One region of the Anaerosporobacter sp. genome, then DNA from elsewhere that is predicted to be linked to it. Evidence: predicted binding sites of a transcription regulator. Region 1 holds the regulator's gene; each other region holds the start of a gene.

What was found. Region 1 encodes Rex, which represses fermentation and respiration genes when NADH is low (regulators of the CRP and FNR family bind a similar motif). Its sites were predicted from a motif close to ATTGTTAANTANTTAACAAT; they were not measured.
Region 2: a site for Rex is predicted at 4,344-4,363, ahead of ACW2QF_RS01080 (NADH-quinone oxidoreductase subunit NuoE family protein). Genes of this name have one in related genera too.
Region 3: a site for Rex is predicted at 2,589-2,608, ahead of adhE (bifunctional acetaldehyde-CoA/alcohol dehydrogenase). Genes of this name have one in related genera too.

The regions. Positions count from the first base shown of each region.
Region 1 is NZ_CBDLAM010000010.1:21,489-29,335, forward strand. Features, by position in the region: gene ACW2QF_RS02040 (extracellular solute-binding protein) at 1-1,118, shown strand, start outside; gene abc-f (ribosomal protection-like ABC-F family protein) at 1,329-3,290, opposite strand; gene ACW2QF_RS02050 (MgtC/SapB family protein) at 3,526-4,224, shown strand; gene ACW2QF_RS02055 (redox-sensing transcriptional repressor Rex) at 4,284-4,937, shown strand; gene ACW2QF_RS02060 (hypothetical protein) at 4,977-5,582, shown strand; gene acpS (holo-ACP synthase) at 5,569-5,964, shown strand; gene ACW2QF_RS02070 (NAD(P)H-hydrate dehydratase) at 5,961-7,490, shown strand; gene alr (alanine racemase) at 7,546-7,847, shown strand, end outside.
Region 2 is NZ_CBDLAM010000005.1:5,553-13,399, forward strand. Features, by position in the region: gene ACW2QF_RS01070 (NADH-dependent [FeFe] hydrogenase, group A6) at 1-1,729, opposite strand, end outside; gene ACW2QF_RS01075 (NADH-ubiquinone oxidoreductase-F iron-sulfur binding region domain-containing protein) at 1,752-3,605, opposite strand; gene ACW2QF_RS01080 (NADH-quinone oxidoreductase subunit NuoE family protein) at 3,737-4,210, opposite strand; gene ACW2QF_RS01085 (Fur family transcriptional regulator) at 4,626-5,015, shown strand; gene ACW2QF_RS01090 (NADH peroxidase) at 5,290-5,835, shown strand; gene xylB (xylulokinase) at 6,164-7,633, shown strand; gene ACW2QF_RS01100 (hypothetical protein) at 7,772-7,847, opposite strand, start outside.
Region 3 is NZ_CBDLAM010000026.1:17,084-24,930, reverse strand. Features, by position in the region: gene ACW2QF_RS04715 (putative glycoside hydrolase) at 1-452, shown strand, start outside; gene ACW2QF_RS04710 (dipeptidase) at 484-1,491, shown strand; gene dapF (diaminopimelate epimerase) at 1,562-2,398, shown strand; gene adhE (bifunctional acetaldehyde-CoA/alcohol dehydrogenase) at 2,816-5,443, shown strand; gene ACW2QF_RS04695 (GH1 family beta-glucosidase) at 5,703-7,064, shown strand; gene ACW2QF_RS04690 (helix-turn-helix transcriptional regulator) at 7,507-7,847, opposite strand, start outside.

The DNA.
Region 1 (7,847 bases):
CAAATGTAAAGGTAGAGCTACGTGTAGCTATGGATGAGGATTCAACCGCTACAAGAGAAGATTATATCAGGCAATTGAATACAGAGCTGCTAAATGGAGAAGGGCCAGATGTACTTGTAATGGATGGATTACCGAAGGATTCTTATATCAGTAAAGGTACTTTGTTGGACATACGTGATGTCATACAACCGTTGGTGGATCAAGGAGAACTGTTTGAGAATATGGGGGCATTTTATAAACAGGAAGATGGAAGTTATTATACGTTCCCAGTTAATATTAAGATACCATTAATACTATCACATAAGGAAGCAACCAATTATGCAACTTCATTAGAAGGAATCGTAGAATATGTGAAGAAATACAATGATCCTATGGGATTTGGAAGTCAATCCTGGGAAACATTGATGCAACACTTCTTACCAGTGTATTTGAATCAATTGATTAGTCATAATGAAGCAGATGAGGATAAGATAGAGAAATTCTTAACAAATTTAAATGTAATTTATCAATTAGGAGAATACGATACATTGAAAGAGGAATCTGTAGATGATTATTTTAATTACTATTTTAGTTGCAAAGTAACTGAAGGGCTACAGATGGCATATGAAGAAGGCACTGGATTTTATGATATTGGACTACCGTCTGGACTTGTGAAATATATCGGGGGAGATATAAGTGTATTGAATCAAACCTTTTATCCAGTTAGTTCTTTAAGTATCAATAAGAATTCTAAGAATATTGATTTGGCTAAGGAATTTATAACATGTCTATTATCAGTGAAAATGCAGGAGAATGATATGCAAACGGGATTCCCTGTGAATAAGAAAGCATTTGAGAACAGAAAGAACGATAAGGAAAAACAACAGGATCGACAATGGACATGGGATACAATTGATGAAAATGGAAAAACAGTTAAGGTTCCTTATGGTTGGCCCGATGATAGAACAATCGATTTACTTGAATTAATGTGTGAGAACGTATACAACGAAGGTAACCAAAATCAATATATGTTAGATGTATTTATCGCAAATTCACAAGATTATGCAGATGGAAAGATTGATGCACATGAAGCAGCACAGGCAATTGTTGATAAATTGCAGATGTATCTGAAGGAGTAATTCTTTATAGCATACTTACATATACAACGGCTTTGTACTTTGTTCAAAAAGATTTTGTAGCTGTCACATGAATTTACTTACATAGAATCTGAGTAAACAGTTGCTAGAAGAAACTAGCATAAAGCTTTTAGTTTAAAAACTTTAGGATAATCTTTAATGCAACTGTTTATTCTGATTCTTAGTAGAAGTTTTGCGACAGCACCTTTTTATCTACATCGAAAGTTCTTCCCATTGTTCTAGGAGTTCTTCTAATCGTTCTTCAATTGATTTCTTTTCATTATTTAGTTCCATTAATCTTGGTACATCTGTATAAACTTCTTCAAGAGTTAGAAGTTGGTCAATCTCATCGTTTCTTGTTTCGCAAGCACTGATTTCATCTTCAACTTTCTTAAGCTCATTCTGACGTTTTCTTTCTTTTGCTTGTTGTTCTTTTTGTTGCTTCCAATCTAGCTTGGTTTCTGACGTGTCCGTAGCCGATTCTGTTTGAACGGAAGATGTACCTGATGAAGTAGAAGTTGTTGTATTAGATGTATTTATGGAATTAGCGCCAAGATACATACGTTCCACTTCTGGTTTTTTCTCTACATAATAATCGTAGTTACCTATATAGTTAAGTAACTGGTTATTCGTTAAGTCTAGAATACGAGTTGCTGTTTTGTTAATGAAGTAACGGTCATGTGACACATATAAAACTGTTCCAGAATAACTGTTAATGGCATCTTCAAGGATTTCTTTAGAAGCGATGTCAAGATGGTTCGTAGGTTCATCAAGGATCAAGAAATTCGCTTCTGATAGCATTAATTTGGCAAGGGAAACACGTCCACGTTCACCACCACTTAATTCCTTGATACGTTTGAAGACATCATCATTGGTAAATAAGAACGCAGCAAGAATATTACGAACTTCAGTGTTGGTCAGATTTGGATAAGTGTCTTGTAATTCATCAAAGATAGTTTTTTCTGGGGATAGTACTTGATGTTCCTGATCGTAATAACCAATCTTAACTTTCGCTCCTAGGCGCATCTCGCCAGAGTCTGCATCTAATAAACCATTTAGTATCTTTAATATAGTAGTTTTACCAGTACCATTGTTACCGATTATGGCTACTTTCTCTTCTCGTTTAATCTCAAAATCTAAATCGGAGAAGAGCTTCTTTGGTCCGAAGGCTTTAGATAGACATTTTACAGTAAGAACATCATTCCCACTTATATTATGTGGCTCTAATTTAATAGAGATACGATGTTGTTCCATTATTGGTTTTTCGATACGATCAATTTTATCAAGCATCTTCTCACGGCTCTCCGCACGTTTGATTGACTTTTCTCGATTGAAAGAACGAAGCTTTGCAATAACTTCTTCTTGATGTTTGATTTCTTTTTGCTGATTCAGATAACTCTTTAATTGTGCATCTCTAACGAGAGCTTTCTTCTCTGCAAATTCTGAGTAATTGCCAAGGTACATCTGAGATTTGGTATATTCAATTTCAACGACTTTTGTAACGATTTTATCGAGAAAATAACGATCATGGGCAACAATTACTACAGCACCACGGTAGTTCAGAAGATAATTTTCTAACCATGCAATGGATTCTAGATCAAGATGGTTGGTAGGCTCGTCTAAGAAGATGATATCAGGTGCAGTAAGAAGTAATTTACCAAGGGCAACACGTGTCTTTTGACCTCCCGATAACTTATCAATGGATTTTTGAAATTCCTCTTCTGTAAATCCGAGACCTTTTAGAATTCCAGTAATTTCACTTTGGTAGGCATAGCCATTTTGCAATTCAAATTCGTGATTTAATCTAGCATAAGTAGAAAGCATAGATTCTAATTCATCGCCAGAAGCTTCCTTCATATCATGTTCTAGACAACGCATACGATCGTATAATTCGATAACATCCTTTTTTACTTCCAGAAGTTCTTCATAGATGGAGTGATGCGAAGTAAGTGCTTGATGTTGTGCTAGATAACCCATAGTAGCACCCTTAGCAAACGTAACATCACCAGAATCTGCACTCATTTCACCAATGATAATTTTAAGTAGTGTAGATTTACCTGCTCCGTTTACACCGATAATTGCAGTTTTTTCACCTTCATTCACGTGGAATGAAACATTAGTAAGAACTTGTTTTCCAACAAAGGATTTATTTATATTGTTACATGATAAAATCATGATTGTGGTCATCCTTTCTTCGCGTTTTTTCGTAGGTCCATACAGAAATTTGGGTCCAAATTGCTTAGCAGACCTAGGTAAGTGGCTCATGAAAATCAACAGTTATTTTATCATACTTATTGTGTGAATGCTAGATATTTGCGCATTTTCTTTAGAAAAATGATGCAATTTATAAGGAAAAATTATATAATAAAATAGAAGAGGTACTATATACCATTATGTATTTGGAGGTATTATGGGAATTGATATAGTCGGTAATTTAAGAGAAATTAATTATTTGTCAATAATAGTACGTATGCTACTAGCACTTTTGTGTGGAGGCATTATCGGTTTTGACCGCGAGAGAAAAGGAAGGCCAGCAGGATTTCGGACACATATACTCGTGTGTATTGGATCGACTTTGGTTATGATTACCAGCCAATTTATTATATCTGTGCTGAAGATGGGCACGGACCCTACAAGAATGGGAGCACAAGTAATTAGTGGAATTGGTTTCCTTGGAGCAGGGACAATTCTTGTTACACCGAAACAACATGTCAAAGGTTTAACAACGGCAGCAGGGTTATGGGCATGCGCCTGTATGGGGCTTGCTATTGGAATTGGTTTTTATGAAGGAGCTATTCTAGGTTGTGGTTTCATACTAGCTAGTATGGAGATACTACAAGGAGTAGAATCAAATATAACATCAAAATCATTAACTGTTGATATTTATATAGAAGTTACTCGGGTAGAAGCTATTGGGGAGATGATTGGACTGTTGAAAGAAAATAAGATGTCAATTATAAAGCTTGAGACAGTAACGAATAAAGAAGAAGATTCATCTATAGGTATGTTCATTGGTGCAATCGAATCAAAAGAAAAATCAGCTGAGAAAATAATAGAGAGAATAAAAAGGCATGAAATGGTAAGGACTGCATATTTCATCTCAAATTGACAAATAATTAACGAGTAGTTATAATGAAAATAAGGGTTATGATATAAGGAGGGTGCGTTGTGTACGAAAAAGAGATATCGTTAGCAGTTATTAAAAGACTTCCAAGATACTATCGTTACTTGGGTGAGTTGTTAGAAAATGATGTTGTTCGTATTTCATCAAAAGAGCTTAGCGAGAAGATGCAAGTAACAGCTTCACAAATTAGACAGGATCTTAATAACTTCGGGGGTTTCGGACAACAAGGCTATGGATATAATGTGGAGTATCTTTATACGGAAATAGGAAAGATTCTTGGACTTGATAGGAAATACAATTTAATTATTATCGGTGCAGGAAATCTAGGACAGGCATTAGCAAATTATACGGACTTTGAAAGAAGAGGTTTTGTAATCAAAGGTATTTTTGACGTGAATCCAAGACTTGAGGGAATCTCCATACGAGGGATTGAGATTCGAATGATGGACACACTGGAAGATTTTGTGAAGAATAATAGTATCCATATTGCGGCATTGACCATGCCAAAAGCAAAAGCACCACAAGTTGCATCGGATCTAGTAAGCTGGGGAGTGAAAGCGATATGGAATTTCGCACCAACTGATTTGAATTTACCAAAGAATATCATGGTTGAGAATGTTCATCTTGCTGAAAGTTTAATGCGTCTATCGTATAACTTAAAAGCACGTGAAGAACAAGAAAATGAAGAAAAACAGTAACGGACAAATACGCAGTGATTTGTGTAAAAGGGAGATTTTATGGCGAGAAAAATGGACAAGAGTATTGAGATTATAGAAGCATTACAAGGGAAAAAAATTCCAATACTAACACTAGATGATCGCTGGTACCAACTTATTCCAGAACATGAGAAGACTGCAACTATTAAGCAACTAGAGACTAATTTGAATAATTTGCTTAAGCAGCAAGGTAAAATGATTAATGATATAAAGGATATGAAAAAACTCAAGAAGAAATTAATGAGTGAAATCGTAGCCAATATGGAAACTGATAATTCTCCAGCTGGAAGGTTGAAAGCTAAAAAACTTGAGAAAAGTCATCAGTTTATTGAAGAAATTAACATAAAAATGCAGGAAGCAGATGATACTCTTCTAGACATGCCTTACCAGATTAAAAAAGCAAATGAGGAGCTCATGGTCGAAAGCATGAAAGTCTGCTATACAAAATTGAAACATAATCAAATAGAAATTGAAAAAGCGGATCAATGGATTCGTAAAACACGGGAGACACTAAAAGTAAGAATTCTAGAAAAACAGGATAAAGAAATAGAAAATAGTTCACTTTATTCGTATATGCATGATATACTAGGAAGCGCAGTTCTAGATATATTAGATGATAAAGAGTAAGGATGGAATAACGTTGATTATTGGTATTGGTGTAGATTTAATTGAAGTCGAACGTGTAGAGAAAGCTTGTAAGAACGAACATTTTCTTGAAAGATGTTTTACAAAACGTGAGATTGATCTGATACGAGAGGATATTAGAAAGGCCTCGGATAATTTTGCTGTAAAAGAGGCTGTTTCTAAAGTATTTGGTACAGGGTTATGTGGATTCTCACTGACAGATATAGAGGTGCTTCGAGACAAACTCGGGAGTCCTTATGTTACATTATATGGTAATGCTCTAAAGTTTGCAAATGAACGTGGGATTACAAAAATCCATGTATCTATAACAAATACGAACATATATTCAAATGCTTTTGTAGTAGCAGAAGGGAAAGAAACATGAGATATTTAGTTGATGCTGCAAAGATGAAGGCAATAGATGAGTATACCAGCAATATGATTGGTGTACCAAGCCTTGTTTTAATGGAAAAGGCGGCAATGGCAATCGTTGAAGTAATGCAAACAAAGATAACTAGAAATGATAGAATTCTAGCAGTATGTGGTACTGGTAACAATGGTGGAGATGGCATCGCTGCAATACGTATGTTGAAGGAGCTTGGATACAACGCCGATGTACTTATTATTGGGGATGAAAAGAGAGCTTCTGAGCAGACAAAGCAGCAGTTATTTATTGCGCGCAATATGGACGTGAAGGTCTATAACAATGTGAAGGTATCAGAATATACTATTATTATAGATGCAATCTTTGGCATTGGTTTGTCAAAACCAGTTGTAGGAGCATTTGAACAAGCAATAGAAGCAATTAATGTATGTGATAATACAGTCTTCTCCGTTGATATTCCTTCAGGAATTCATGCAGATAACGGAAAAGTTATGAATATTGCAGTTAAAGCAGATTATACAATAACATTTGGTGTAAACAAGATTGGTTTAGTTTTATATCCTGGCTGTGAGTACGCTGGTGAAACAATAGTAGCAAATATTGGTTTTCCTGTAAAGGCAATCGAATATGTGAAGCCATCTGTTTTTTATTATGGGAAGGAAGATTTATCTCACTTACCATTACGAAAGAACTATTCGAATAAGGGTACCTTTGGTAAGGTACTAATCATAGCAGGCTCTCGTAATATGTCCGGGGCTTGCTATTTATCTGCTAAGGCAGCATGTCGTGCAGGGGCAGGACTTGTGAAAGTTCTAACCGTGGAAGATAATCGTAGTATTATCCAAAGCCTATTACCAGAGGCTATTTTATCAACATACGATCCTATTAATTTGAAAAACAAATTAGAAGTGGACCGTATTATACGAGAATTACAATGGGCTACTTCAATTGTGATAGGACCAGGAATTGGAATTTCTGCAGCGGCAGATCATCTATTAGACATCGTATTAAATCATGCAACGGTACCAATTGTTATCGATGCGGATGCTATATCGATGTTAGCTGGTAAGACACAGTATATTGCAAAAGATAACGAGAAAGAATGTTATTGTGATATTGATTTACCAGAGAATGTAGTCGTGACTCCACATCTTAAGGAAATGTCTAGGATGTTAGATTGTGAAGTTTTAAATGTTCAGGAGAATCTATTGACCGTTGCGATGAATGCAGTAAAAGGGAAACAATATGTGTTAGCATTAAAAGATGCTAGAACAGTTGTAACGGATGGCGTTCATTGCTATGTTAATCTATCTGGAAACAATGGAATGGCTACTGCAGGAGCAGGAGATGTTTTGACAGGAATTATAGCAGCAATGTTAGCACAAGGTATGGAACGATTTGAAGCAACCGCTCTAAGCGTATATGTACATGGTCTTGCGGGTGATAAAGCAGCTGAAATTAAGAGTGTTTACTCTTTAATTGCTAGTGATATAATTGAAGCACTTCCACTAGTACTTCATGAGTGACTGAATGTAGGGAAGAAATAGTTACCTATATGGACATTGTAAGGAGGCAGATTTCATGAAAGAATACTACAGAGTAGAGGCTAGTATTAACCTCGATGCAATCTGTAACAATATTGATGAAGTAAGAAGGAATATCAACGCTAATACAAAAATCATGGCAGTTATTAAAGCGGATGGTTATGGACATGGAGCTGTTGCGTTAGCAACTGCTTTGAAGGATAAAGTTGATGCTTATGGAGTTGCTATTATTGAAGAAGGGATAGAACTTCGTTTGGCAGGATTTGAAAAGCCAATACTAATATTAGGCTTCACACCGCATGAGCAATATGAAGATTTAGTAAAATATGATATTATTCA
Region 2 (7,847 bases), on a different contig from region 1:
GATGTGCGATTTCACTACCTGGCTCTTTATAGTACTTAACATAAAGAGCTTTAATTGCAGGATTTTCATGTGATTTTCTAATCGTCTTAGCTTCATCAATATGGTAAGTTGCATTGGTACGTGCCTTTAATATCTCGCCATCACCATGATGATATGGTTGACCACCACCACCAATACAGCCACCTGGACAGGCCATTACTTCAACCGCATGAAGATTTCTAGGATTACCACTCTTAATCTCTTCCATAACTTTTCTAGCATTAGACAGACCATGTGCAACTGCAACATTAATATCCTGACCTGCAATAGTAACTGTTGCAACTTTCAAGCCATCGAATCCTCTAACTGTTTCGAACTCAACGTTTGACAAAGTCTTCTTCTCTAACTCCTCGTATACTGTTCTTAGAGCTGCTTCTAATACACCACCTGTTACGCCAAAGATTACTGCTGCTCCCGTTGACTCTCCTAACGGACTATCGTAATCACTATCAGGAAGATTAGAGAAATCTATATTCGCCATCTTAATCAGACGTGCTAATTCTCTTGTTGTAAGAACTACATCAACATCTGGATTACCATCTTCTTTCAATTCCTCCCTGTCTGCCTCGATTTTTTTGGCAGTACAAGGCATTACAGACACAACGAACATCTTTTTACGATCAATTTGTAATTCCTCAGCAAAATAATTCTTAGCGACCGCACCAAACATGCCTTGAGGAGATTTTGCTGAAGATGGCAAATCTAGCATATCTGGATAATTTGATTCATAAAAATTCACCCAACCAGGACAACATGAAGTTAATAATGGTAATGCTGCTTTCTCACCATTTAAGAATTTAGTGAGTCTATCGATTAATTCTGCTCCCTCTTCCATAATCGTTAAATCTGCTGCAAAATCTGTATCAAATACATAATCTGCACCAAGGTTTTTCAGTGCAGTAACCATTTTTCCAGTTGCATCCGTTCCGGGTTCCATTCCAAACTCTTCACCAATTGCTACCCTCGTAGCTGGTGCTGTCTGAACTACTACTGTCATAGCAGGATCAGCAAGTGCTTTGATCACCTTATCCGTATCGTCTTTTTCCATAAGTGCACCAACTGGACAGACAGCTACACATTGCCCACAACCAACACAAACCGTATTATCTAAGGACTCACCAAATGCAGTTCCAACAACAGCTTCAAATCCACGATCTACACCTGATAACGCATGAACAGATTGAATATCGGAGCACATCTTCTCACAACGTCTGCACATAATACATTTGGACATATCACGTACGATTGCTTTACTTATCTGCACTTCATATTCAGATTGTGCTTTTCCTGAAAGAGGAATGTCTACCACACCTGCTTTTCTGGCTAAATCCTGAAGTTCACACTTACCAGATTTGGAGCACGTTAAGCAATCATTCGGATGATCGGATATCATTAACTCAATAACCATCTTACGTGCATGTAAAACACGCATACTGCTAGTATTAATAACCATTCCTTCCATTACTGGTGTTGCACATGCAGGACATAGATTTCTTCTTCCCTCCACTTCAACAACACAAACACGACAGGAAGCTGGTTGACATTTATACTCTGTGTTATGTAATTTCATATAACACATTGTTGGTATATCAATACCAATGCTCTTTGCTGCATCTAGTATTGTACTACCTACGGCAGTGCTTACTTGCTTTCCATCTATTACTACATTGATTGTATTATTGTCTGCCAACTCAAATCACTCCTTTCCTTAATCAGCCTTTTGATATCGCACCGAATTTACATTTTTCCATACAAGCTCCACACTTGATACATAATTCAAGGTGAATAACATGTGGCTCCTTAACTTTCCCTTCAATTGCATTATTAGGACAAGTTCTTGCACATAAAGTACAGCCTTTACACTTATCCTCATCAATCTTATAGGACAATAGTTTACGACATACTCCTGCTGGACATTTCTTATCAACTACATGCGCTACATACTCATCATAGAATGCATCAAGTGTTGATAATACTGGATTTGGTGCTGTCTGCCCTAAACCACACAGTGCAGTATCCTTAATAACCTGACTAAGGTCTTTGAGTTCTTCAAGATGTTTCATCTCACCCTTACCTTCACAGATCATAGTAAGCAATTCTAATAACCTTGTTGTACCCACGCGACATGGTGTACACTTTCCACAAGATTCTTCTTGTGTAAATTCTAGATAAAACTTAGCAACTGCTGGCATACAGCTATCTTCATCCATAACAATCATACCACCAGATCCCATCATTGAACCTTTTGCTACTAAGTTATCAAAATCAATTGGAGTATCTAAGTCCTTCTCTGTTAAACACCCTCCAGAAGGTCCTCCTGTTTGAACTGCTTTGAACTTCTTTCCGTCTTTAATACCTCCACCTATATCAAATATAACTTCACGAAGTGTAATACCCATAGGAACTTCAATTAATCCTACATTATTAATCTTACCTGCTAAAGCAAATACCTTGGTACCTGCTGATTTTTCTGTACCAATGGAACGATACCACTCTGCACCATTTAATATAATCTGAGCAATGTTGGCATAGGTTTCAACATTGTTTACATTGGTAGGTTTCTCAAAGAAACCACTCTCAGCCGGGAATGGAGGTTTTGTTGTAGGCTCTCCACGACTTCCTTCCATAGAGTGCAATAATGCAGTTTCTTCACCACATACGAATGCTCCTGCTCCAAAAGTAATTTCAATATCAAAACTAAAATTCGTTCCAAGAATATTGTCTCCTAACAATCCATGGGCTCTTGCTGATTCTATTGCGTTTTCAAGCCTTGTTATTGCAAGTGGATATTCCGCACGGATATACACACGCCCCTTACTTGCATTGATTGCGTATCCACAAATAGCCATTGCTTCAACAACACTATGTGGATCACCTTCAAGGATAGAACGATCCATGAAGGCACCTGGGTCGCCCTCATCAGCATTACAAACAACATATTTTACATCTGCATCATAACGACTAGCAATCTCCCATTTAAGTCCCGTAGGGAAACCCGCTCCTCCTCTACCACGAAGCCCTGAGTCCTTCACGATTTGAATGACTTCTTTTGGTTCCATAGTCGTTAGGCATTTTGCAAGGGCTTGATACCCGTCTTCTCTTATGTATTGCGATATTTCACCTGGATCAATATATCCGCAATTTCTTAATGCAATACGCATCTGTTTCTTATAAAAATTCATATGTTTTGAATCAGGAATTGATTCTCCGGTAATTTGATCTTTATATAAAAGTCTCTCTACCTTCTCGCCATTCACAATATGGCTTCTAACAATTTCCTTAGCATCTTCAGGTGTCACTTCCGTATAAAATGTATTATCTGGAAGTATCTTCACAATTGGTCCCTTTTCACAGAAACCAAAACACCCCGTCATCAAAACAGTAACTCGTTCCGTAAGATTTTCAGCAGCTAGTTCTTCTTCCAAATTTTCAACAATTAAACTGGAATTTGAAGATTTACATCCCGTTCCCCCACAAACTAAAATAGTAATTTTCTGATTTTTCTGCGCTTCTAATGCTTTGGCCTTAACTTCACAAAGTTCTTCTAAAGTATTAATTTTTGCCATATAAATACTTACTCCTTTCAAAGTCTAGCGACTTTAGTGAAGCACAAATCGCCATATGACTTCCTTGATTGTCATGCCTTTTCTGTACTTTTACGCACAAAAAACACCGAATATTGAACTATCATAATAAATCAATATTCAGCCAATATGTCTTTTACCATATCCTTCGTTACTCTACCGTAAACCTTGTCACCAACCATGACAACTGGTGCTAAACCACAAGCTCCAACGCAACGAAGCGCATTTAATGAAAATTTGCCATCTGCAGTCGTTTCATTACAGGATATACCCAACTGTTTTTGGAATTCTTCTAAAACTGGTTCCGCTCCTCTAACATAACAAGCAGTACCTAGACAAACAGATATATTATGTTCACCTTTTGGAATCATTGAAAAATACGAATAAAATGTTACCACTCCATAAACTTTAGACGTAGGTACATCCATCTTTCTCGCTACAAAGAATTGGACCTCTTTAGGAAGATACCCGAAAATCCCCTGTGCGCGATGAAGTACGCGAATTAGTTCTCCTTTTTTAGAAGGAAGAGAATCTATGTATGCACCTAATTCTTCGTATTTCTCCTTTGACAAACTATCCATTGCCATGTCGCTTACACCTCCTAATAATAGTATAATTAGTCTCACTATATAGTGTTTGGAACTAAAGAGTCACAACAACTAGTCCATCAACTGAGAATGTTTTTCTTTTCCAAGTCTCTCCTTTGTCTATTTTGTACTATTTGTTAAACTTTTATCAAGTAAGTTTAATATATATATTATATCAATTATTCCAATCATTGTAAACATATTAGTGAAGTCTTTTGTATCTACTTTATTTATAATACTTTTTTTGTATATAATGTCGAATCACCTCCTATCAAGGCATTGTATTTCAACTACTATAATACTTGATTTGAAATCTATTGTATTTATTTAGTATTAATTAATAATTTTGCTTGACATTTGATTTGAATCAAATTATAATGATAACAATTACTATTATCTTGAGGGGAGGTTACTTATGGCTAACTTAAAATATAGCAGACAGCGAGAAGCTATTAAGGAGTATCTTGCAAACACTACCTGCCATCCAACTGCTGATATGGTTTATATGAATATTAAAAAGACATATCCCAATATTAGTTTAGGTACTGTTTATCGTAATCTTAATCTCTTAGCTGAGCATGGTGAAATTATAAAGGTTTCTTGTGGTGATGGAAGTGATCGTTTTGATGGTAATAAACAACATCATTACCATTTTATTTGTGATGAATGTGGTGATATTATAGATCTTAATATAGATTCTATTGAACACATCAATACCATTGCTAACGCGTCATTTCCAGGTAAAATCAATAGTCATTCTGTTTATTTTTACGGAACTTGCGAAAATTGCATGAAATCAGAATAATTTTTTTTACAATTAATATATAAAATGGCCTCAAAGGCGCATATGTGAGACATCTCTTACATAGATTCGCTTTTGAGGCCATTTTATGTGTTTTATATATTATACAACTTCATTTATCCTACTCTTTTGAATATTTTAAATAATTTTAAAAATAATCGAAAATATACTTGACAAAGTTTCTCAATTAGAGTATCATATTCAATATCAGTAATGATTACTATTTTTATCAAAAAATTATATTTTAAAAACTTTGAAGCAAGAAAAGGAGATAATAATGAAGAAATTTGTTTGTCAAATCTGTGGTTATGTACATGAAGGAGAATCAGCTCCAGAAAAATGTCCAATCTGTGGCGTAGGTGCTGATAAATTTACAGAACAATCAAGTGAAATGACTTGGGCTGCTGAACATGTTTTAGGTGTTGCTCAAGGTGTTAGCGAAGACATCCTTAAAGACTTAAGAGATAACTTCACTGGCGAATGCACTGAAGTTGGTATGTATCTTGCTATGGCACGTGTTGCTCATAGAGAAGGATATCCAGAAATTGGTTTATACTACGAGAAAGCTGCTTATGAAGAAGCAGATCACGCTTCTAGATTTGCTGAATTATTAGGTGAGGTTGTAACTGACAGCACTAAGAAGAATCTTGAATTAAGAGTCGCTGCTGAAAATGGTGCTACAGCTGGTAAATTCGATCTTGCTAAACGTGCTAAAGAAGCTAATCTTGATGCAATCCATGATACAGTTCATGAAATGGCAAGAGATGAAGCTAGACATGGCAAAGCTTTCGAAGGTTTATTAAACAGATATTTCGGAAAGTAAGAAACAAAACAAATAATAATATATAACTCCTCCCCCCTTAGCTTATATATTGAAAAAGATTATCATATGAAGTGTTTCCCCAAAACTATGCTATTGTAGTTTACCTCTCACTTCTATGGTAATCTTTTTGTTTTATACGTTAATACACTGGTAGCCAAAACCAAACTACAATATTGATTATTTAACACTCCATTTTTTAAGCAATATGCATAAACCTATCTCCTATATTCATTGACAAACTGTCAGTTTTATAGTATGTTAAGTATATAGTTTAATCATTAAACAAATAGTACATAGCACCACCGTATAGAAAGGATGAGGTATTTACATGTTATATATCGGTATTGATTTAGGTACATCAGCAGTCAAACTTCTACTTATGGACGAGGCAGGGGATATTAAAAAGATTGTTTCAAAAGAATATCCAATTTTCTTCCCACAAACAGGATGGTCAGAACAAAACCCAGAAGATTGGTACAATGCAACAATTGCAGGTTTGAAAGAATTAACTGCTGAATGCGACACTACATTAATTAGTGGGTTAAGTTTCAGCGGTCAAATGCATGGACTCGTTATTCTTGATAAAGATGATCAAGTTATTCGTCCAGCAATCTTATGGAATGATGGCCGTACTCAAAAAGAGTGTGACTACTTAAACAATAAAATCGGAAGAGACAAATTATCAGAATATACAGCAAATGTAGCTCTTACTGGTTTTACTGCTCCTAAGATTCTATGGGTTAAGAATAATGAACCTGATAACTTCTCACGAATTGAGAGAATTATGCTACCAAAAGATTACTTGGCCTATCGATTAACAGGAAATCACTGTACAGATGTCTCAGATGCCTCTGGTATGCTACTACTTGATGTTAAGAATAAATGTTGGTCCAAAGAAATGATTCAAATCCTTGGCTTAAACGAAAGCCAATTAGCAAAGATATATGAAAGCTCTGATGTTATTGGAACGATGAAAGAGTCTGTCGCTACTGAATTAAACTTTCCTTCTACTGTTAAAGTTATTATTGGTGGTGGCGATCAAGCTGTTGCTGCAGTTGGTACTGGTACCGTTGGTGATGGAATGTGTAATATCTCACTTGGCACATCTGGTGTTGTATTCATCGCAAGTAAGAACTTCGCTGTAGACGATAACAACGCATTACACTCCTTTGCTCATGCTGATAGAAAATATCACCTTATGGGTGTTACTCTTAGTGCTGCTGCCTCTAATAAATGGTGGATGGACGAAATTATCGGAACGAAAGATTATGCTACTGAGCAAAAAGAGATTATTAAACTAGGGGAAAATAACGTATTTTTCTTACCATATCTAATGGGAGAAAGAACTCCTCATAACAATCCAGATGCTAGAGGTACTTTCATCGGAATGACTATGAATACATCAAGGGCTGATATGACACAAGCTGTACTAGAAGGTGTTGCTTATTCCTTAAGAGACTGTCTAGAGATTGCACGTTCTCTTGGTGTAATAATCGAACGTACTCGTATTAATGGCGGTGGCGCAAAGAGTCCTTTGTGGAAAAAGATTATTGCTAACGTTATGAACGTTACCGTAGACACAATTAATAGTGAAGAAGGCCCTGCTTTCGGAGCTGCTATCCTTGCTTGTGTGGGTTGTAAAGAATATGCTACGGTTGAAGAAGCAACTAGCAAATTGATTCAAGTTGTGGATTCTATTGAACCAGATGCTGAATTAGTATCTGCCTATAACAGGCAGTATGAAAAATTTACTAAGCTTTATCCTGCATTAAAAGACGTATTCCAATTAATCAAATAAACCATTTATGCACCGGAGAAAAACAATTCAAGAAAGGTGCCAATGACGTACATTTCATGTTCGCCATAGGCACCTTCTTCGAATTCTTAGTTAACAACGCCTTTATATAATTCTATATAATTCTGATTAACATCTTCTTCACACTACATCTTCATAACCACGTTCATATAGCTTAAGTCTACCTTGCTTTCCAACAAAATTGATTACTCCTACA
Region 3 (7,847 bases), on a different contig from region 1:
CGTATGAAGAATTAAATCCGCTTGGAGTATATGTATCAGCAGATGTATATGGAACGATTATTAGTAGTGAGGTTGATTCAAAAATTGTTGGTCAGAGTTATGCAAAGATGGCTAAATATCTCGACTATATCTGTCCTATGATATATCCTTCCCATTATGCCAATGGAGCCTATGGAATTGACTATCCAGATCTAGAACCATATCTTCTGATTAAGAGCGCATTAGAAGAGTCCAAGGAGGTACTTGAGGCAAAAGAAAAAGGAGAGCATCAAGCTATCGTTCGACCATGGTTGCAAGACTTTACAGCAACATGGGTAAAACAACATCAAAAATATGGAGCTGATGAAATTAAGGAACAGATACAAGGTGTATATGATGCTGGTTATGAAGAATGGATTTTGTGGAATGGAAACAACCGTTATACAAAGAGCGGATTAGCAAGTAATGATTAAAGGTAATTAGTATGAAAGGGGTATTCATGAAATGGCTAAGCTAATAGATATGCACTGTGATACCATAACAGAATTATATGATCGTAGAGTAAAGAAAGCCAGTACGGATACATTAAGAAAAAATTCTTTACATATTGATTTAGATAAATTAAAAAAAGGAAATTATATGCTTCAAAACTTCGCAATCTTCCAATCGCTTAAGAAACATGAGAATATGTTTGAAGATAGTATCAAGTATATTGATTACTTCTATCAAGAAATGGAAGCAAATAAGGATTTAGTTAGTGTGGTTCGAACATACGATGATATTATTAAAAATGAAAAGGAAGGTAAGCTATCTGCATTATTAACCCTAGAAGAAGGAGCAGAAGCAGAGGGGAAATTGGAGTTCTTGCGAACATTTTACCGTCTAGGAGTAAGAATGATTACTCTTACATGGAATTATGAGAATGGAATTGGATATCCTAATTTTCATTATGAAGAAGGTAAGACACCGGATATGAAATCACGTAATACCATTGACGGTTTGACAGAATTCGGTATTTCCTTTGTAGAAGAGATGGAGAGACTAGGCATCATTATCGATGTATCGCATTTATCGGATGCCGGATTTTATGATGTGTTAAGATATACCAAGAAGCCATTTGTAGCAAGCCATTCCAATGCCTTGAACTGTTGTAATTGTTGTAGAAACTTAACAGACGATATGATTCGTAGATTGTCTGAAAGGGGTGGGGTAACAGGTATTAACTTCTGTCCGTCGTTCCTTGATGAAGTTCCTATTGCTGAAGAGAGGAAGGCTTATGCTAGTATTGATAAGATGATTTCTCATATAAAACATCTAAAGAAGATTGGTGGAATCCAGTGTATTGGTTTAGGTACGGATTTTGATGGTATAGATGGTGATCTAGAAATCAAAGATGCTTCTTACATGCAGATGTTAGTAGATAGCCTTGAAAAAGCTGGATTTACATCGACAGAGATAGATGCAATATGTCATAATAATGTGTTGCGGGTTTATAAGGAAATATTGAGGTAAAGCTATATCAGTATCTTCCTGTACATATCAGCATAAACATAGAATAATAGAATTTAAAGGTTGTAGATACATGAAGTTTACTAAGATGCATGGCTTAGGAAATGATTATATATACATTAATGCCATAACAGAAACTGTTGACAATCCGGTACAGTTAGCGGTACAGATGAGTAAAAAACACATAGGAATAGGAGCAGATGGTTTGATATTAATTAAACAATCGGATGTTGCTGACTTCAAGATGGATATGTACAATGCGGATGGCTCAAGAGCAGAGATGTGTGGGAATGGTATCCGGTGTGTTGCAAAGTACGTTTATGATAATAAATTAACTAAAAAAACAGATTTATTAATTGAAACATTATCAGGGATTAAACGATTATTCTTAGAAGTAAATGGGGAAATTGTTAAATCGGTGACAGTGGAGATGGGGAAGCCAGAACTTCAATCAGATAAGATACCGGTTATATCTGATAAAGAGATAACAAGAAATGAAGAAATTGAAATAGACGGTGTAAAGTATACGATAACCTGTGTTTCCATGGGAAATCCTCATACAATACTATTTGCTGAAGATGTTAATGATGTGAAATTAGAAGAGATTGGTCCTAAAATTGAGACGTATCATCTGTTTCCAAGGAAAACCAATGTTGAATTTGTTGAGGTTATAACAAGTGATTTAATACGGATGAGAGTTTGGGAGAGAGGAACTGGGATTACACTAGCTTGTGGAACTGGAGCTTGCGCAAGCGTAGTAGCAAGTGTTCTGAACGGTTATACAAATAGGAGGGTAGATGTAGTTTTAGATGGTGGTATTCTAAACGTAGAGTGGAATGAATTAACGAATATGGTTTCTATGCGTGGACCAGCGGAAACTGTGTTTGAAGGTGTTTATATGGGAGTATAGAACATAGAAAAGAAGAGTAAGAATGTGATTTGTTACATTTTTACTCTTTAATTTGTGCAATACAACCAAAATATATTGATTTTATTATGCATAATTTATATTAGACGGATATGTATGAGTACAAATATTAGGAATTTGTTAAAATGACTAAAAAATTAAAAAAATTATCGAATTTTTGACTAAACTGTACATTGACAAATAATTAACAACATTATAAAATAAACCTTGTTAAAAGATAAACAAACAGCAACAGAAATAACCTTGTTAATATTTTAACGTATTTATTTAGTTAACAATGAAAAGAATAAAAATACATATTTTTTATTTTGAGTAGTTAAGAATTATATCCATGAAACTCTATCGGAGGGAAATCCCTACTGGTAATAGTATGATTTCAAAATTAGGAGGATAATCGTAATGGCAAAAAAAGAAGAACAAGCTACAGTACAAACAACTGGCTTAGTTGACAGCGTTGATGCATTAGTTGCAAAAATGAATGAAATCAGAGAAGCTCAGAAAATTTTCGCAACTTACACTCAAGAACAGGTAGATAAGATTTTCTTAGCTGCTGCTACAGCTGCTAACAAACAAAGAATACCTCTTGCAAAAATGGCAGTTGAAGAAACTGGCATGGGTATTGTAGAAGATAAAGTTATCAAAAACCACTACGCAGCTGAATATATTTACAATGCATATAAAGATACTAAAACTTGTGGTATCATTGAAGAAGATACTAGTTTTGGAATCAAGAAAATTGCTGAACCAATTGGTTTAATCGCAGCAGTTATTCCAACTACTAATCCAACTTCAACAGCAATTTTTAAAACATTAATCGCTTTAAAAACAAGAAATGCAATTATCATCAGCCCACATCCACGTGCTAAGAATTCTACTATCGCAGCAGCTAAAGTTGTACTTGATGCAGCAGTAGCAGCAGGTGCACCAGCTGGAATCATTGGTTGGATTGATGTTCCTTCATTAGAGTTAACTAACGAAGTTATGAAGAGTGCAGATATCATCTTAGCTACAGGTGGTCCTGGTATGGTTAAGGCTGCTTACTCATCAGGTAAACCAGCACTTGGTGTTGGTGCAGGTAATACTCCAGTTATCATGGACGAATCTTGCGATGTTAAATTAGCTGTTAACTCATTAATTCATTCAAAAACTTTCGATAATGGTATGATCTGTGCTTCAGAACAATCAGTTATCGTTAATGATAAAATCTACGCAGAAGTTAAGAAAGAATTCGCTGAAAGAGGATGTTACTTCACTACTCCAGAAGAAACTGAAAAACTTAGAAAAACAATCCTTATCAACGGCGCTCTTAACGCTAAAATCGTTGGTCAAAAACCAGTTACTATCGCTAAATTAGCTGGATTCGATGTACCAGAAGCAACTAAGATTCTTATTTCAGAAGTTGAATCTGTATCTATCGAAGAAGAAATGGCTCATGAAAAATTATCTCCAGTATTAGCTATGTACAAAGCTAAATCATTCGATGAAGCAGTTGCTAAGGCAGAAGTACTTGTAGCTGATGGTGGTTATGGTCATACATCTTCACTTTACATCAACGTTGGAACTGGTAAAGAAAAGATTGATCAATTTGCAGCAGCAATGAAGACTTGTAGAATCCTTGTTAATACTCCTTCTTCACAAGGTGGTATCGGTGATTTATACAACTTCAAATTAGCTCCATCATTAACTCTTGGTTGTGGATCATGGGGTGGAAACTCTGTTTCTGAAAACGTAGGAGTTAAACACTTAATTAACATCAAGACAGTAGCTGAGAGGAGAGAGAATATGCTTTGGTTTAGAGCACCTGAAAAAGTTTACTTTAAGAAAGGTTGTCTTCCTGTAGCTCTTGATGAACTTAAGAACGTAATGGGCAAGAAAAAAGTATTTATCGTTACTGACTCATTCTTATACAAAAATGGTTACACTAAATGTGTTACAGATAAATTAGATGAAATGGGTATCCAACATACTACATTCTTTGAAGTAGCTCCAGACCCAACATTAGCTTGTGCTAAAGAAGGTGCTAAAGCTATGAGAGCATTCGAGCCAGATTGTATCATCGCTATCGGTGGTGGTTCTGCAATGGATGCTGGTAAGATTATGTGGGTTATGTACGAACATCCAGAAGCTGATTTCATGGATATGGCTATGCGTTTCATGGATATCAGAAAACGTGTTTACCAATTCCCTAAGATGGGTGAAAAAGCTTACTTCATCGCTGTTCCTACTTCTTCAGGTACAGGTTCAGAAGTTACACCATTCGCAGTTATCACAGATGAGCAAACTGGTGTTAAATACCCATTAGCTGACTATGAATTATTACCAAATATGTCAATTGTTGATGCTGACATGATGATGGATCAACCAAAAGGTTTAACAAGTGCTTCAGGTATCGATGCTCTTACTCATGCATTAGAAGCGTATGCATCAATTATGGCTACTGATTATACAGATGGTCTTGCACTTAAATCTATGAAGAATATCTTCGCTTATTTACCAAGTGCATATGAAAATGGCGCAGCTGACGTAGTTGCAAGAGAAAAAATGGCTGATGCTTCTACTATGGCTGGTATGGCATTTGCAAATGCATTCCTTGGAGTATGTCACTCAATGGCTCATAAATTAGGTGCTTTCCACCACTTACCACATGGTGTTGCAAATGCATTATTAATTACAGAAGTTATGAAATTCAATGCAGTACATGTACCAACTAAGATGGGAACATTCTCTCAATATCAATATCCACATTGTATGGAAAGATATGTAGAATGTGCTAACTTCCTTGGAATTCAAGGTAAGAACGATCAAGAGAAATTTGATAACTTATTAAAAGCTATTGAAGAATTAAAAGCAAAAGTTGGTATTAAGAAAACAATCGCTGAATATGGCGTAGATGAAAAATACTTCTTAGAAACATTAGATAAGATGGTTGAGCAAGCATTTGATGATCAATGTACAGGTGCTAACCCAAGATATCCATTAATGTCAGAAATGAAAGAAATGTATTTAAAAGTTTACTACGGTAAATAAGATATATTAAGTAACCAGAAAACATCTTTCAGTTAATATTAAAAGGCAGAGATTTTATCTCTGCCTTTTTGGTGATTTTCTTGTTGATACACTGATTGTAATTCTATTAAAGTATGATTTATTAGGGAGAATATAACTTAAAACAAGTTGACATAGAAGAAACACAATATTATAATTACTTTTCAAAACATATTTATACTATTATGTTAAGTGATTGGCTTTGGTGAGATAGTACATATTGTAACTAGGAGGAACGTATATGTCGTTTGGAGATAATTTTGTATGGGGAGTTGCTACTTCTTCCTATCAAGTAGAAGGTACGAATAAAGAGGATGGAAAAGGCGAAGATATCTGGGATATCTATGTGAGAGAACCTGGTAAAATAATGGAAGGACACACAGGGGATATTGCTTGTGATCATTATAATCGCTTTAGGGAAGATGTTGCAATTATGAAACAATTAGGAGTTCGTGCCTATCGTTTTTCTATTAATTGGTCAAGAATTCTGCCAGACGGAGTGGGAAAGATTAATGAGAAAGGTATTAGGTTCTATAGTGACTTAATAGACTGCCTATTAGAAAATGGAATTGAACCGTACATAACTTTGTATCACTGGGAATTGCCTTACGTATTATATCGTAAAGGTGGTTGGCTAAATCGAGAAATCGTTGGGTGGTTTGGAGAATATGCGAAAGTAGTTGCAACATATTTCTCAGATCGTGTTACGAAATATTTTACTTTGAATGAACCACAATGTTTTATTGGCTTAGGATTTCTTAGTGGTGAGCATGCACCAGGGCTTAAGATGCCAAACAGAGATTTATTTGAGATGGCTCATAACGCTTTACTTGCACATGGACAGGCAACTAAAATGCTAAGGGAGTATGCAAAACAACCGATACAAGTAGGTTATGCACCTACAGCTGGTGTTAGTTATCCAGCAAGTGAAAAACCTGAAGATATAGAGTCAGCAAGACAATGTTTCTTTCGTTGTCCAGATATAGAGGATCGCTGGACTTGGAGTGTTAGTTGGTGGAGTGATCCTGTTATATTAGGTGAGTATCCAGAAGAAGGACTTCGTAAATATAGTAAGTTTTTACCTAATATAACAAAAGAAGATATGAAGCTAATAGCACAGCCTCTGGACTTTTATGGACAGAATATCTACAATGGGTATCAAGTCAAGATGGGAGCAGATGGTCTTCCTGAATATGTGGATCGTAAAACGGGTTATACCAAAACTTCAACTAACTGGCCGGTTACACCTGAATGTCTATATTGGGGAACGAAGTTTTTGTATGAACGATATCAATTGCCAATATTCATAACTGAGAATGGCATGTCTTGCCATGATACGATTTCACTAGATGGAAAAGTTCACGATCCTAATCGTATTGATTTCTTGAACCGATATTTATTAGAATTAAGACGGGCAAAAGAAGATGGCGTTGATATTAGGGGATATTTTGAATGGTCATTAATGGATAATTTCGAATGGAATTGCGGATATACAGAGAGATTCGGACTGGTATATGTTGATTATGAAACGCAAAAAAGAATCATTAAAGATTCCGGTTATTGGTACCGAGATGTCATAATGAACAACGGCAGGAATCTTTAAGTACTTGTGTTGTTTAGGTATTGAAGCAAAACTTTAATACGTGTTCATAGCTTCTTAGCTGATGTACTATGACACGAAACACGCTACACACCTAAGTACTTCTATGTGTGTACGGGTGGGGATTCATATGATGCGGAAACGCCTTCGATTCGGCATCCTGCCTCAGCTCAGGCTGGTTCGGCATCCATGCCTCACCTTCCTAGGTTATACTGTACACACTAAGAAGTACTATAGGGGTTACGCTATTGTTTCTTAGTCATAGTACGTCAGCTAAGAAGCTAATCTACACTATTCAAAGTTTTGCTTATCTACTTTATTTAGACACAAGTACAAGTAAGTTATGGTTGAACAAATTTTACTTAACATTCAACATTGATTTTAATTAAGCCTATCGAAATCCGATACTAGAAGGAATAGAAAATCACACTATAAAGATTATGACTTACATAGAATCTTTATAGTGTGATTTTTTTTCGCGATATTGTAAAGGCGTTATCATCGTATGGTTTTTAAAGAGATGGATAAAATGTGGAGTGTTAGTTATCCCAATTGATTCTGCAATCTCATTAACTGTTTTGTTCGTAGTGACAAGTAACTGTTTTGCCACCTTCATTCTTTGATCAATGAGATAATCAATAGGTGATTTATGAACATAACGTTTAAAATCTTTGGCTAATTTGTATTTGTTATAATTTAATTCATCAGATAAAGAGTCAAGTGTATGTTTTTCGGCATAACGATTTTGTAGAATGGACATCATTTGTTTAATATGATTGGGTATAT